Regions from separate parts of the Paenibacillus sp. Negev47 genome, predicted to be linked through region 1. Evidence: riboswitches for the same ligand, from Rfam matches in the RefSeq annotation. Region 1 holds a riboswitch; the other holds the start of a gene.
The links. Region 1 has a riboswitch for glycine ahead of sdaAB (L-serine ammonia-lyase, iron-sulfur-dependent subunit beta). Riboswitches for the same ligand answer to the same signal wherever they lie in the genome.

Region 1 (7,877 bases):
TTCCCCTACATTCATGCCGGGGCCGTATTCACACCCCCTGAATGGGTAAAGGATGCGGTATTTTATCAGATTTTCCCCGAACGATTTGCCAACGGCAACCCGGAGATCAATCCGGACAATGTAGAACCCTGGGGCGGCGAGCCAACACCATTTAATTTCTTCGGTGGTGATCTTCAAGGCGTGATCGACCATCTCGATTATCTCAGTGAACTCGGCATCAATGCGCTCTACTTCACCCCCATCTTCGAAGCTACGACCAATCATAAATATGATACAGAAGATTATCTGCGGGTAGATCGTCACTTCGGTGACGCAGATACCGTGAAACGACTGGTTGAGCTATGCCATGCGCGTGGGATTCGTGTATTGCTGGACGCCGTGTTCAATCATTCCGGGAAGACCTTTGCACCATTCGTCGATGTGCAGAAGAACGGAGAACAATCCCAATACAAGGACTGGTTCCATGTACACGAATTCCCGCTGGATGTGAAGAATGGCATTCCTACGTATGAGACATTCGGATTCGAAGCGCACATGCCGAAGCTGAATACGGAGAATTCCGAGGTTAAGGCCTATCTGTTGGAGGTTGCCGAGTATTGGATCAAGGAAGTGGGTGCGGACGGATGGCGGCTGGATGTCGCGGATGAAGTGGATGATGCCTTCTGGCGTGATTTCCGTCGTGTAGTCAAGGCCGCTAATCCGGAAGCCTATATTCTGGGTGAAGTCTGGAATGAGTCCTCTGCCTGGCTGCAGGGCGATCAGTTCGATGCTTCCATGAACTATCCGTTTACCGATGCCGTGAATGCCTTTTTTGTGAAAAATACGCTGCATGCCGAACAGTTCGCCAACTCCATCGGTCGACAGTTATCCCGCTATCCGCTTCAGGCCAGCGAAGTAGCATTCAACTTGCTGGACAGCCACGATACCCCGCGTCTGCTCACCCTGTGTGAGGGCGATCAGCGCAAGATGAAGCTGGCTGCGTTATTCCAGTTCAGTTACATGGGTGCTCCGTGCATCTATTACGGAGACGAGATTGGAATGGACGGCGAACAAGATCCGGGTTGCCGGAAATGCATGGAATGGGACGAAGCGAAGCAGGACCGGGAGTTGCTCGACTTTTATCAGAAACTGATCTCACTACGTCATGCTCATCCTGCCCTGCGTGCGGAAGGCACCATTCGTTTCCTGCAGGCTCGCCCCGACGGCAGCCAACTGGTACTCGAACGGCAAGATGATGAGGAACGCATCCTGATCTTGTTCAATCGTTCAGAGGAGACAGCTATTGTCGAACTGGAAGCAGGTGACGGGGAATGGACAGAGCTATTCGGCGGAAACCATCGTATTGCCAAGGATGATGGCGTGCTTGCCATTGAATTGCCTGCATATGGATATGCTGTACTGAGTACTAGTCTCACATAATACATCAAACTATACTCGCTCTTATGCAAATTGGAGTCCACTTCATCGAAATCCAACACAAAATAGGCGCTCACAGACCTGTTCCTGATCTGTAGAGCGCCTATTTCGCATATCAATCGCTGTTATGGATTACACAGGATCAGCCAGTTGCTCTTTGAGCAATTGGATGGTGGCCTCATACTGCACAAGTCCCACTTGCATGCACAAACGTTGTGAAGGTGAAATCCGTTCGCCGAATTCCTTCATCTGTCGCTGAAGCTCGTCATATAACAATTCTTTGCGTCTCAATTCCGTCGAAACCCACCCCATTACAGTGGCCTCATCCGCTAACTCTCCGAAATACAACCGCATCAGAAAATCAGAACGGAATATCTCGTCTTCCAGGGGACTCATCAGGTAGGCGTGAAATTGTGCTGATCCCTCAGGAGTCAAAGAGTACACGTTCTTGTCGGGTTTACCTTCCTGTCTCACCGATTCCTTAGTGAGCAGCCCTGACTTCTCCATTTTCGCAAGTGTAGGATATATCGTGCCGAAGCTGGCATCAAAGAAAAATGAAAAATATTGTTCAAAGTATTGCTTGATCTCGTATCCCGAACATGGCTGATTGTGCAGTATTCCGAGGATGACATGCTGCGTGTTCATCGGTTCACCGCTCCTTTCCATTCCCCTTAACGTATCACAATCAGCACCCCATATTCAATAATCGGATGAAGACACTGATGCTTCCAGAGCAGCAGGTACAGTAACAGGCTGCTTCCTCCTACGAGGATCAGAAATTGCCGGGCTGGAACTTCTGATCCAGATGCTAAAAGCTCCCAAAGTCAGCGTTGTTACCCCGATTAATGCAAGAAAGAATGCATCCCTGCCGATCCCGTTTCCTCCAAGTACAAGGTTCGTCATCCCCTCTACGGCATAAGTCCCCGGCAGATAATGACCGATCATTTGGTAGAACTCAGACATTACATCGCGCGGAATTGTTGAGCCCGAGGACAGCATTAGCAGAGGCAACAACGCACTGTTTAACCAAGCCCCCGCATTGCCAAGCAACAGCAGGCTCAACTGTGCCACGAATAGAAAAGATAAGGTGATCAGCAACTGGAATAGCCATAACATTAACCACCCATCTGCTGACGATACCCCCATAACGTGCATCATTCCCGATCCAACGAGTGAAACAATAAATGCAGCACCCAGATTAACAATGTTGCGGGCCCAGAAGCGCTCCCATTTCCCTGCCCTACCACTCAGTTCACCAGACACTTTCTGCAGATTCATGCCAAGCAACATCGCTCCGGTAAACGTAGCCGTTACAATCAACATCGGTACCATGGAAAAAGAAAAATTATGGACAGGATTTAACCGCTCCACCTCTGCCTCCACACGTGAAGATAACCCCAGCGCTAGCCTATCGGCCTGATCGGCAGTCATACCGGACTGGTCCAGTACTCCGTGAATAACCTTCTGTTGTACTTCACGGTTCAACGTCGCTGTAACTTGTGCGGCTACGTTCTGCATCACACTTTTAACGGTAGCCACGTTCGATTCGTTCATCACATACTTAACTGCCACCGGCTTCGACAAGTCTCCTGCCTGCTGCATAAAACCGGATGGAATCTCAATGATCATGTACACATCCCGGTCCATTAACAGCTGTCTCGCTTCTTGCATCGATTCGGATGGTTTGATCTCGAAATCCAGCCCCCCTGCCAAAGACTCGGCCACCGGCACAGCCGCAGCCCCGTCTTCATTCACGATGGTGACAGCCAGTTCAGTCATTCTCTCATTAACCTGATCGTATCCGCTAAGCCAGATGATGTTAAAAAAAACCTGAAATAGCACAGCCGTAATTAATCCTACAATGGTTGCTCCATTTTTCAAAAACAGCAGACTCGTCTGGAAAACCCCTTTCATTCTATCCATCTCCTTTAGTTTTCTTTCGCTCTTTATATATCGTATTGATATATGACAATAAATAATATATCAATACGATATATAAAGAGTCAATGTTTTTATTTTCTTCGTTAGAAAAAGACAAAAAAGCCGATACAAATCTTCACCAGGAAGATTTGTATCGGCTTTTCGTATCATGTAGGGAGCCCTGCATCATCTTTAATAGTCAAGGCTCAAGGCTCCACAAGTTAGAGTTAGATTTATTTCATATCAATCCATTATGCCGTAGGTTCTGCATCATTTTCAGTAGAGGACTCCGTCTCCTGTTCGGCACGTTTTGCTTTCGGTTTGGCCAGATTTTGCATCATTTTGCGGCCTGTTGGTGTCTGAGCCAATCCGCCTTGGGCTGTCTCCCGGTGACGGCTCGGCATCGCACTGCCTACTTCCAGCATGACGTCTATGACTTCGTCTGACGGGATGGCACTACGTACACCGGCCAATGCCATATCGGCCGCAGCCAATGCTGTGACGGCACCCAGTCCGTTACGGACGATGCACGGAATTTCGACGAGGCCTGCGACTGGATCGCAGATAAGGCCCAGTGTATTTTTTAAAGCCAAGCCAACGGCATGAACGACCTGCTCCGGTGTACCTCCACGCAGTTCAACCATGGCACCCGCAGCCATACCAATCGCAGAACCCACTTCCGCCTGACAGCCACCCTCGGCACCGGAGATAAATGAATTGTTCGCAATAACATAACCGATTGCCCCAGCACAGAACAACCCGTTAACCAAGTGTTCGTCCGTCCAGCCAAACCGCTCCTGTGAACTGATAAACACACCAGGAATAATGCCGCAGGAACCAGCTGTTGGTGTTGCCACGATGCGGCCCATGGAAGCATTCACTTCAGATACACACAGGGCATACGCCATCGCAAGTGCAGAAGCATCACCAGAGCAAGTCTCACCTTTGCGAATGTACTCGGCCATTTTCTTGCCGTCTCCACCCGTTAACCCGCTGCGTGATGTGGTATCTTCCGTTAATCCCTTCTGTACCGCTTCCTTCATCACTTGATAATAGTCCGACATCTGCTGCACAACGTTCGCTTCAGGCGTATTCGTTTCTTGGACCTGCTCCTCAATCATCAGCTGAGCAATGGTTTTGGATTCCGCTGTACAGATCGTATTCAATTCGTGCAAATGTTTAAACCGCATCCGAATCAACTCCTCTCTTCAAATCAATGACACGAATGTCCAGCACATGGTCGAGCGAACGCAGACGCTTCAACATATCCGGATTAGGCACGCCGTCCATCTCCATTGCCGTCAGCGCTTCACCATCCCGAGCTTTCCGATCCACCTGCATATAGCCGATGTTAACTCCCGATGAACTGATCGTAGACGTCACTGACGCAAGTACGCCTGCTTTGTCAGCATGCCGCAGAACGAGTGTAGGGAATTCACCACTGATCTGGACACGAAAATCATTCATCGCATGCACCGATACGCTGCCGCCACCAATGGAAGCCCCGATCAAGGAGCAGGCACGCTCTCCATGCCATAACTCAATTTTGACCGTATTCGGATGCGGAGCAGGCAGGCCGCTTGTATAAAACTCAACCTCCATGCCCGCTTCTTCTGCGTATTGCTCTGCATCCGGGATACGCGGATCGTCTGTGACATAGTCCAGAAGACCGCCGATCAGTGCCAGATCCGTGCCGTGACCCTGATACGTATCTGCAAATGAACCGTACAGCGTCAGTCGCGCCCGATCCGGCGTACAACCGAGCCACTGGCGAGCGATTCTCCCTAACCTTGCTGCTCCAGCTGTATGTGAACTTGAAGGCCCCGTCATCGACGGGCCAATAATTGAAAACACATCTTTAAATCGCACCTTGTAACCCTCCAATTGTATTCGTCATTTCCATCCAGATCCCATTCCACAATGTTCTTTTTTTACTGAATGATGACATCAAAAAAGGACAGAAGAAGGCCTCAGGCCCTCTCTCTGTCCTCGATACCTGAGAGTTTCATGACCAGCAGTGTCCAAGGACAAGGTGAATGCCTGCGATTACAGGCAAGGTCACCGGGCTAACTGATCATATACCCCTTGGGTGGCGCAGTTCGCGCACTCTCCAGAGTTGCGTCCAACGATGGTACATTTACCTGAGAGATTAACCACTGCGCCGGGTGCGCAGCAGCTTGCTCCTTCGGTGCCTGAACACTAGCCCTTTTGCTCGGCTAACCCAGGTCTCTCCCGCTCGTTATCATCCGCTTATATTCACTTTCTCGTTCAACTCACATCGAACGTGTGTCTTCTGTTCAATTGGATCATATCTGAATCATATCTGGTACATATACTTACAGATTAATATGCTACACATTATATGTCAACAAAAGTGACGTATAATTATCATCTTTATCACTCATTAGGAATGATTAGGCAGCTTCAATTCATTTATCCAAGCTTGAAGCTTCTCTTTCGTCCATCCTTCGTTTTCACCCATGACGGAGTACCGCAAGCCATTTTCACTCCATGATATGTTCCGAATGCTCTTCATATATGAACCCTCGGTGTTACGAACCTTAATCTTGGCTTCATCCGGCATTAGTGTATCGTCCACATTTTCTTCCGGCATCTTGAATACTGTCAGGCTGACTTCTACCTTGTCGTCACGTACATAATACAAGGTTACTTCATCTCTGCTCAGCTCACCGCCCAATGTAGACATTTCGATCCGTGATCGTTCGAATTCTCCACTCATGTCCTGTAGGAACGGCTGTTCCAACGCTTTTTCCGCTTCCTCTAGGGTCACTTCGGAATTCTGCATCATATCGTTCAAGTCCTTCACATCGACCTCCTTAGGGATGTCAATTACGAAAGTATCCTTTGTGAATTCAGGGTCATACTGAATCGGATCATAGACCATTTCTGATTTTCCATCCCCATACGCGCTGTTTACTTTGACAATCATCCACGTTTTGGGGTCTACCCAATACTCTGAAGATATGGAGAACGCGCCTTCTTCTTTTGGTGTCAATTCAATATGAATGACGTCCTGTCCATGAAGTTTCTCCTGTCCCATCATATTCACATCATGCGTAGTACGTAACCGCTCTAGTTGATCAACCAATATTTGTTTCTGGGTTTGATTAGGCTGTTGTGACACGGATGATGCATCCATGGAATATGCTGCTCCTGTTTCTTTTTCATAAAGGATGATCTCCTTTCCGTTATTAACTGCGTAACTGACATTGCCATTCTCGGATGTTTCCGTGCGCTTTCGTCCAGTTTCACCATCTACCCATTCCTTAATTTGCATGGTGTTACTCAGCTTGTCGTCCGCCCATATCTTCATCACACCTTCCGCATAATATGAGGCAGGTTCTGTTTCTGCTGAGACAACCTTCTCGATCATATCGTCTCCTGACATAGCCAGCATATCCTTCTCCGCGCAACCTCCAAGCAGGGCGCCTGCAAGCAAAGCAGTACCCAGCATCATCCATCCTTTTTTCATCATCTTACCCATCCTCTCTGCGTTTACATTCTCCATGTTCAGGCAATCGGCATGCTGCCAGCGTTCCACATCCTTCGTATGACCACATGCGCATATCCCCCCCGTGCTTTATTGCAACCCGTTTGGCTATACTCAACCCCAATCCCGAACCACCTGCATACGTCTTCTCCTCCTGATTCTGGTGTTGAACATAGGGTTCGAAGATACGAATGAGCTGTTCTTCAGGAATAGCAGGACCTTCGTTTTGTACTATGATCAATGTTGCTCCCGCCCTGTAGTTATCCAATTCAGCTCCTAGCGAAGGAATAATCCATTCAGGAAGCTCCCAATCTGAAGCAATAACCCCTAGTCCCATTACACCGTTCGTCCTTGTGTGGCGTAGTGCATTATTTATCAGATTATCTGTCAGGCGCATCAGTTGTTCGGGATGAACTCGGTACAGTTGATCTGTGCGGACATCCATCTTCACGTCAATCTGCCCACGCTCAGCAAGTCCCTCATAGCTCCCAAGCAGCATATCAAAAAACTCCTCACCTTCCACCTCAACCATGGACATCTCCGATTCACTGGAACCCAGTGCCGTATACATCTCAAGTTCACTAATCATCTGTTTCATCCGCTCCACATTCCCGAGCAGCACATCCTGATATTCCTGCCTTTCAAGGCGTTCCAGTTGACGATCACCGTTAAGTACTTCCGTATAGGCACTAATGGACATCAACGGTGTTTTCAGATCATGGGATAACGAGGCAATCATGAGCTCTTTTTCTTTTTGCTCCCTTTCCACATCGGCCTGAGTATGTCTGATCTTGTCTTGCATTGCATCAAACTGTTGGAGCAATGTGCCCATTTCATCATGACGAACAGGTACCACATCCGGAGCAGCCTCTCCCCGTGCAAAAGCATCCATTCGTTCTATGAGATATTTCATCGGCCGAAAGAGCTTTCGGGATAGAAGCCGCAGCACTGTTCCGTATAACAGGATAAAGAAAGCAGCAGCGAGACCCATGACCCAGGTTGTCCGCAGGGATATGCCTTCCAGCCAATC
Region 2 (7,877 bases), 890 kb from region 1:
ACGGGCCATCATATAGTTGGCATTCAGTACCGCACATTCAGAGACACGGCGTAAGCCTTCTGGTCCATAGGTGCGAATGTAGGCATAGGCACGAACCAATATACCGAAGTTACCGTAGTAGGCTTTCACCCGGCCAATGGATTGATCGCCTTCACGATCGAATACAAACCTACCATCAGCATTCTTGATTACCATCGGCTTAGGCAGGAATGGAATCAGACGGCTCTTCACGCCGACTGGTCCGGCGCCAGGTCCACCACCGCCATGAGGCGTACTCATCGTTTTGTGCAAGTTCAGATGCACCACGTCAAAGCCCATATCACCTGGACGGGTAATGCCCATAATAGCATTGGAGTTCGCCCCATCGTAGTACAGCAAGCCACCAGCCTGGTGTACGATGGATGCAATCTCCTGTATGTCTTTCTCGAACAAACCAAGTGTATTCGGGTTGGTCAGCATCAATGCTGCTGTATCCGAACCGACGGCTGCACGGAGTGCGTCCAAATCAACCAGTCCGTCTGCCCGGGATGGAATCGTCACAGTCTCAAATCCTGCTACGGTTGCGCTTGCCGGGTTGGTACCATGAGAAGAATCGGGCACGATGACTTTGGTACGTTGTTCGCCACGACCTTCATGGTAGGCACGAATCATCATAAGTCCCGTCCATTCTCCATGGGCACCCGCGGCGGGTTGCAGGGTCACCGCATCCATACCTGTCAGACCTGCTAGGTCGTTTTGCAACGTATATAACAGTTCAAGTGCACCTTGAATGCTGGATTCATGCTGGTACGGATGAATTTTGGCGAAACCATTATAACGTGCAACATCCTCATTAATCTTTGGATTGTATTTCATCGTACAAGAGCCCAGTGGATAGAAGCCGTTATCTACGCCGAAGTTGCGGCGGGACAGAGCGGTATAGTGTCGAATAACATCTACCTCGAACACTTCTGGCAGTGCCGCTGCTTCTGAACGGAGCATTTCCCGGGGAATCAACGTATCGGCAGCCTGACGAGGAACGTCACATTCTGGCAGGGAATAAGCTACACGTCCAGGGCTGCTGAGTTCAAAGATCAATGCTTGCTCCGGTGCAGGGGATAAGGTCTGTGCGTTGAATTTTTCTGTCACAGATTGAGCCGAAGTGGAGACAGAGGTACCCGTTTCCGATTGTCCTTGTGCCGGTGTTGTCGTTGTCGTCGTTTCCTGAGTCACAGCGATCCCTCCAATGCTCGTGCGAATTCGTCAATCTCTTCCTTACTGCGTCGTTCGGTAACAGCAATCAGCATATGTCCGGCAAGCTCCGGATAATCACGTCCGAGTTCGTAGCCACCAATGAAGCCCGCATCCAGCAGTTTCAACTGAAGTGTATCCACGTCTGTTCCTTCAGGAAGCTTAATCACAAACTCATTGAATGTTGGTGCATTAAACGTCAGGCTAACTCCAGGAACCGCAGTTAATGTATTCAGGGTGTAATGACTCTTTTGCAGATTCAGATCGGCTACATCGATCATTCCTTGTTTCCCCATGATGGACATATAGACAGATGCGCTGAGTGCAAGTAAAGCCTGGTTGGAACAGATGTTGGATGTCGCCTTTTCGCGGCGGATATGCTGTTCACGTGCTTGCAGTGTCAGTACAAAACCGCGCTTGCCGTTGCGATCCGTGGTCTGGCCTACAATTCGGCCAGGAATTCGGCGCATATGAGGCTGGGATACGGCGAAATATCCGCATGTCGGGCCGCCGAGTGAAGCGGCGATCCCGAGGGGCTGCGCATCGCCTACTACGATGTCGGCACCCAGCTTGCCTGGAGCTTCCAGCAGACCTAGCGATAGCGGGTTAGCACTTACGACGAGCAGACCCTTGTGCGCATGCACGAGGTCAGCGGCTTGTTTTACATTTTCCACGGCACCGAAGAAGTTCGGGCTCTGGATCAGGACAGCAGCGGTATCGTCCGATATGGCGGCTTGCAGGGCATCCCAGTCAGTGACGCCATCCTTATAGCCAATCTCAACAATCTCTAGACTCAGTCCGTGCGCATAAGCCTGCAATACCTGACGGGCTTCCGGATGAACGGTACGGGATACGATGAGCTGTTTGCGACGAGTTGCCGCTGCGGCCAGATTACCTGCTTCCGCAAAGGCCGTTGCACCGTCATACATGCTGGCATTGGCTACAGCCATACCGGTTAATTCACAGATGTAGGACTGGAATTCGAAAATGGCCTGTAGTTCACCTTGGCTGATCTCAGGCTGATAAGGTGTGTAGGCAGTGTAGAACTCGGAACGGGATATGACATGATTGATGACGGAAGGAACATGATGATCATATATGCCTGCGCCGAGGAAGCTGGCATGAGTTTCGAAATTGGCGTTGCCGCCAGCCTGTTTGGACATGTGACGTGTAAGCGCATATTCATCAAGTTTGGAGGATACGGGCAGCTCGCCCTGATAACGAATCTCCTGTGGAATGTCCTGAAACAGATCATCCAGCGTATCCACACCAATGGTTGCGAGCATGGCGCTCTGATCCTGCTCGGTCATGGGAATATAACGGTGCTTGCTCATACTTGATCAACTCCTTGGGTAGGTGTCTTTGACGTACGTATCCGTTTATGAAAAGGGGTCTTCACGACCACGGCTTTCAGCTTCTTGCCGCGGATCTCAATCTCAAGCGGGGTTCCGAGCGCAGCGTATTTGCTGTCGATGAGGGCAAGCCCCAGATTACGTTTCAATGTTGGTGATTGCGTGCCTGTCGTCACTTCACCAATCTGTACGCCTTCGGCGTAAATCGGATAGTGGGGGCGGGGGATGCCACGCTCCAGCACTTCGATGCCGACCAGTTTGCGGGCGGGACCATCATTTTTTTGTTGTAACAAGGCTTCGTGTCCGATAAAGGGTCCAGCATTCAGCTTCACAAACATACCTACGCCAGCTTCGAGTGGAGAGATGGTTGCCGACAATTCCTGTCCATACAGAGGGAGCCTTGCTTCAAAGCGCAGCGTATCCCGGGCACCGAGGCCTGCTGGTACAAGTCCGTGACCTTCTCCAGCTTGCATTAATCCATTCCAGACCGCAGAGGCTTGATCCGCAGATATATATAGTTCAAATCCATCTTCACCGGTATAACCAGTACGGGATAACAGCAATTTTACTCCACAGACTTCGGCATTCTGCACAAAACGAAATGGTTCAATGGTGGATACATCCGTATCTGTAACTTTTCCGATAATATCTACAGCCAGTGGACCTTGCAGGGCGAGCAGCGCCGTCTGCTCCGAATCGTTGGTCATGCTTACACCAGGGATCAAGTGCTCTTGCAGCCATGCCCAATCCTTGTCGATGTTGGAGGCGTTAACCACGAGCATATACTGCTGATCTTCCAGCTTATACACGAGCAGATCATCCACCACACCGCCATTCGGATAACACATCAGGGTATACTGGGCTTGACCGGGAACCAGCGTGGTCACATCATTGGTCATCATTTGTTGCAAAAATGCTTCAGCCTGCTCACCCTGTACTGTGAATTCGCCCATATGGGATACATCGAACAGTCCAGCGCGCTCGCGTACCGCTTCATGTTCTTTCTGGATTCCGCTAAATTGTACCGGAAGCTCCCAGCCTCCAAAATCAATGCACCGTACGCCTTCATATTGCTGATATAGTGGGAAGAGTGGTGTTCTAAGCAAATCGGACATCAAATCACCTCGTCATGGGCCGTCAGCCGGCCGAATATGCAATCGTGGATCAATGAACCAGGGTATTTTTAAATTTTCATCTAGAGACCTTTAGTGGGTAAGTATGATAAGGCAGCTATGACAGCGCCGATCTGAATCCTGTTTTTCGTTTTTTGGGAAAAAGGAAAAGGACAGGCCAAAGAACCGGCATGCCAAGTAGCACGCTGTATTCTAAGGCTCTGTCCCTTGTACCTGAGAGTTACCCCGCCGCGTCGTACAGCAGGTTTCCCCTTGGGTGATCATAACGCCCGCACAGGGCGAATAGATGCTCTCCAGAGTTGCGTCCCGTAAAAGTCCTTTTGCCTGAGAGATTCACCTCCGCTTATCGGTGGTTTACTCCTTCGGCGTTACCTCATGTACATCCCGAGTCGGGTGTCGCGGGTAATCTCTCCCTTTACATTCATCCGCGGGTATAACATAGTCCAATAAACACGTTTACTCCTCTCATTAAAACGTGAATCCACTATCGATGTCAAGAACGATATCATAGAAAGTGATTAAAAACCGAATATTTAGTATAGTTTTAATATAATTGTTCGTGTATTTAAAAAGACTACGCTTACTATTCTAATATTCACCAGTATATGTAGAAAGAGTGTATTCAGGTTACGGTTTGAGGAGGGGATCAGCAAATAAATTGTAAGGTATCTTGACATTTGATTCATAAATATCATACGCTATGTTCTGGGAAAAAGGTTAAGGTCAAAGATCGCATGCACTCATTAATGAAAAGCGAGGCGGATATCGATGAGCGAATTGAAAAGTGATTTCCTGTACAGTGAAGAGCACGAATGGGTGCAAACCGTAGGGGAGGATACTGTACGTATTGGCATTACCGAGTTCGCGCAGCATCAGCTGGGTGACATTGTGTTTGTGGAATTGCCTGACCTTGAATCCAATGTAAAAGCAGAAGACAGCATTGGAACGATCGAATCGGTCAAAACGGTGTCGGACTTGTTTTCTCCAGTCACTGGTTCAATCATTGCGGTGAATGATTCGTTGCAGGACTCACCTGAACTGGTAAACAGCTCTCCTTACGAGGAAGGCTGGATGATCGAGATTCGTGTTGAGGGAGATCTGTCTGCAGCGTTGTCCACATTGATGAATGCAGATGCGTATCGCAAACATACCGAAGAATAGAATCAATGAACTTGTACTTATTAACATATGTTATTACAAAAATGAGATGTGCTTCATGTTATTGCGACCTGTGTGAGCTTGATGCTTGCACAGGTTTTTTTGTGTTTTCCAAGGAACGTTGTGAATACTGATTTAAGCAGATTGTGGATGCAAATTGTCTGATTAGATCAAGCTATAGGGTAGAAAATGATTTTGGAAATGATAAAAGTCATAGGCAAGAAAAGCCTTATGTACCAATGAGTTCAGCCATTATGCATAGATAAAAACGATTACATAACCTAATGTTGTCATCATTGTTCATGACGAAAGTACGCTTTCATTTCATTGAACAGGAGAGCATTCTCGCTTAGGATTACAGCAGGGGAGAAATGATACCCCTTTCATAATCATAATCACTTGATCCAAGGAGGATAATACAATGAGTAATTTGGACCAATCGTCCAATTCCAAAGGTGGGCTACGGGTTGGTGTTCAGCGTTTTGGCCGATTCCTGAGTGGTATGGTCATGCCAAATATGGGAGCGTTCATCGCCTGGGGATTAATTACGGCTCTGTTCATTCCAACAGGCTGGTTCCCTAACGAGACGCTTGCACAGCTAGTCGATCCGATGATCAAATATTTGCTGCCACTGTTAATCGGTTATACCGGGGGTACGATGATGCATGGTCAGCGTGGTGGTGTCGTGGGTGCCATTATGACCATTGGGGTCATCGTGGGTAGCGATATTCCGATGTTCCTCGGGGCCATGATCGCTGGACCTCTGGCAGCATGGATCATCAAAAAATTCGATAAATCGATCGAAGGTAAAATTAGAGCCGGATTTGAAATGCTGGTTAACAACTTTTCAGCCGGTATTATTGGCGGAATCTTGGGCATATTTGCGCTACTGGGCATCGGGCCTGCTGTAGAAGCGATTAGCAAAGTATTGTCTGCCGGAGTGCAAGGCTTAATGAATCTGGGTTTGCTGCCGCTGGTCAACCTGATTATCGAACCGGGTAAAGTATTGTTCCTGAACAATGCAATCAACCACGGTATTCTTACACCCATTGCAACAGATCAAGCGAGAGAATTAGGGCAATCCGTATTATACATGCTTGAATCCAACCCGGGTCCGGGACTTGGTATCTTGCTTGCTTATTGCTTCTTCGGACGCGGAATGGCCAAATCTTCTGCACCAGGTGCCGTTATCATTCATTTCTTCGGGGGAATTCATGAGATCTACTTCCCTTACATTCTGATGAGACCGATTCTGATTCTTGCCGCAATTGCAGGCGGTGTTGCAGGTACATTAACATTCATGCTTACAGGCGCAGGGCTTGTCTCAGCACCATCACCGGGTAGTATTATCGCTTATTCCCTTTTAACACCAAGAGGTGGATACCTCCCAATGCTCGCTGGGGTGCTTGTAGCAGCGGTTGTTTCCTTCCTTGTAGCAGCATTGTTGCTGAAAACGGGTAAACAAAAGGACGAAGATCTGGAGTCCGCATCCAGTCGGATGAAAGACATGAAGAGTCAAGGAACCGTGCCAAACGCTGGCATTACGGCTAACCAACGTGAAGCAGACAGAGCTGCGGATATGGCTTTTTCTACAGTGAAAACAGATGTGAAGAAGATTGTCTTCTCCTGTGATGCAGGTATGGGATCGAGTGCCATGGGCGCTTCCATTCTACGCAAGAAGATGAAGGCCGAGGGGATTGACGTTACGGTGACCAATACGGCCATCAGTGATATCCCGCCGGATGCAGATGTGGTGATCACACAACAAGTATTAACAGATCGTGCCCGCTCTGTGGCACCGAATGCAGAACATATATCCATCGACAACTTCCTAAAAAGCCCGGAATATGATGCGCTCGTTGAACGTCTGAAGTAATTGCACGAATTCGTTTTCCCTGAGCCGGAGGCTGAGATATGAGTATTACCAAAAGACAACGTGAAATCGTGGAGTTTCTGCTGGAGCATCCACATGAGGTCACTGCCGGCGAAATTGCCGTTGAAGTAAAAGTCAGTACCCGAACCGTTCACCGCGAGCTGCAAATGATTGAACAATGGCTTGAACCTTTGGGGATGAGACTGGAAAAAAAATCAGGAACCGGAATCCGAATTGAGTCCGGTTCGGATGATCTGACTGCATTGCGACAGCAACTGGAGGGTAAAGAATATGTAGAGTTTACGCCAGAAGAGCGTAAGCTCTTCATGCTTTGCATCCTGCTTGATGAGTCGGAGCCTGTGAAATTGCTTGCTCTTGCTTCGGATCTGAAGGTGACTGTATCCACGGTAACCACTGATCTGGACGATCTGGAGTCACGGATTCTTCAGGCTGGACTGAAGCTGGTTCGCAGGCGTGGATATGGTGTCAAAATTAACGGAAGTGAGACGTTTCATCGCACAGCCATAGCTGCACTTGCCCTCGAATTTCTGGATGAGTCCGACCTGTTCGGAAGACAGCCAGAACAAGGAGGCTCCATCGTAAACCAAAAACTGCTGGATATGATTGGACATGGTGATGTGCTAACGGTCGAAAATGCGTTATGGCAGCCGGATATCGAATGGCTGGAGAACATCCCGGAACGGCAATACATGAAGCTGCTGATTCAATTATCTGTTGCGGTCGTACGTATTCGTAAAGGCTTTGGCATTGGCCGTATATCTCCTCGGGAGAAGAAGGGAGATGACATTGCAGAGCAGGGTGAGATAAAGGTTCCACCGTATCTGGCTTCCCGCTTGTGCAGTGTTCTATCTACCCAGCTGGGGCTGACATTCTCCCAGGATGAGCAAGCTTATTTTCACAGACTATTAATTGAGACAGAACAACGCATTCACTCTTCACGGCTGTTGCCAATAGACGACTTGATTTTACTGGACAGGGTACATTCGCTGATTGATCAGATGCAGGCTAGAACTCATTATGCCTTTCATGAGGATCGTTTGCTTCGTGAGGGTCTGATTGGTCATATGCAACCTGTAATGGAGCGAATTGAAGAACAGCAGATCATTCGTA

Region 2: linked by a shared signal. The riboswitch ahead of gcvT (glycine cleavage system aminomethyltransferase GcvT) and the one ahead of sdaAB (L-serine ammonia-lyase, iron-sulfur-dependent subunit beta) in region 1 are both predicted to bind glycine.

Annotation. Positions count from the first base shown of each region.
Region 1 covers NZ_CM177754.1:496,059-503,935, reverse strand. The annotation lists gene AC4G47_RS02450 (alpha-glycosidase) at 1-1,419, shown strand, start outside; gene AC4G47_RS02445 (helix-turn-helix transcriptional regulator) at 1,549-2,061, opposite strand; gene AC4G47_RS02440 (YhgE/Pip domain-containing protein) at 2,116-3,330, opposite strand; gene sdaAA (L-serine ammonia-lyase, iron-sulfur-dependent, subunit alpha) at 3,588-4,526, opposite strand; gene sdaAB (L-serine ammonia-lyase, iron-sulfur-dependent subunit beta) at 4,516-5,205, opposite strand; glycine riboswitch at 5,318-5,452, opposite strand; glycine riboswitch at 5,457-5,581, opposite strand; gene AC4G47_RS02425 (LolA family protein) at 5,741-6,832, opposite strand; gene AC4G47_RS02420 (HAMP domain-containing sensor histidine kinase) at 6,834-7,877, opposite strand, start outside.
Region 2 covers NZ_CM177754.1:1,390,881-1,398,757, forward strand. The annotation lists gene gcvPB (aminomethyl-transferring glycine dehydrogenase subunit GcvPB) at 1-1,128, opposite strand, end outside; gene gcvPA (aminomethyl-transferring glycine dehydrogenase subunit GcvPA) at 1,209-2,564, opposite strand; gene gcvT (glycine cleavage system aminomethyltransferase GcvT) at 2,561-3,697, opposite strand; glycine riboswitch at 3,914-4,014, opposite strand; glycine riboswitch at 4,018-4,140, opposite strand; gene gcvH (glycine cleavage system protein GcvH) at 4,484-4,876, shown strand; gene AC4G47_RS06480 (PTS mannitol transporter subunit IIBC) at 5,295-6,749, shown strand; gene AC4G47_RS06485 (BglG family transcription antiterminator) at 6,788-7,877, shown strand, end outside.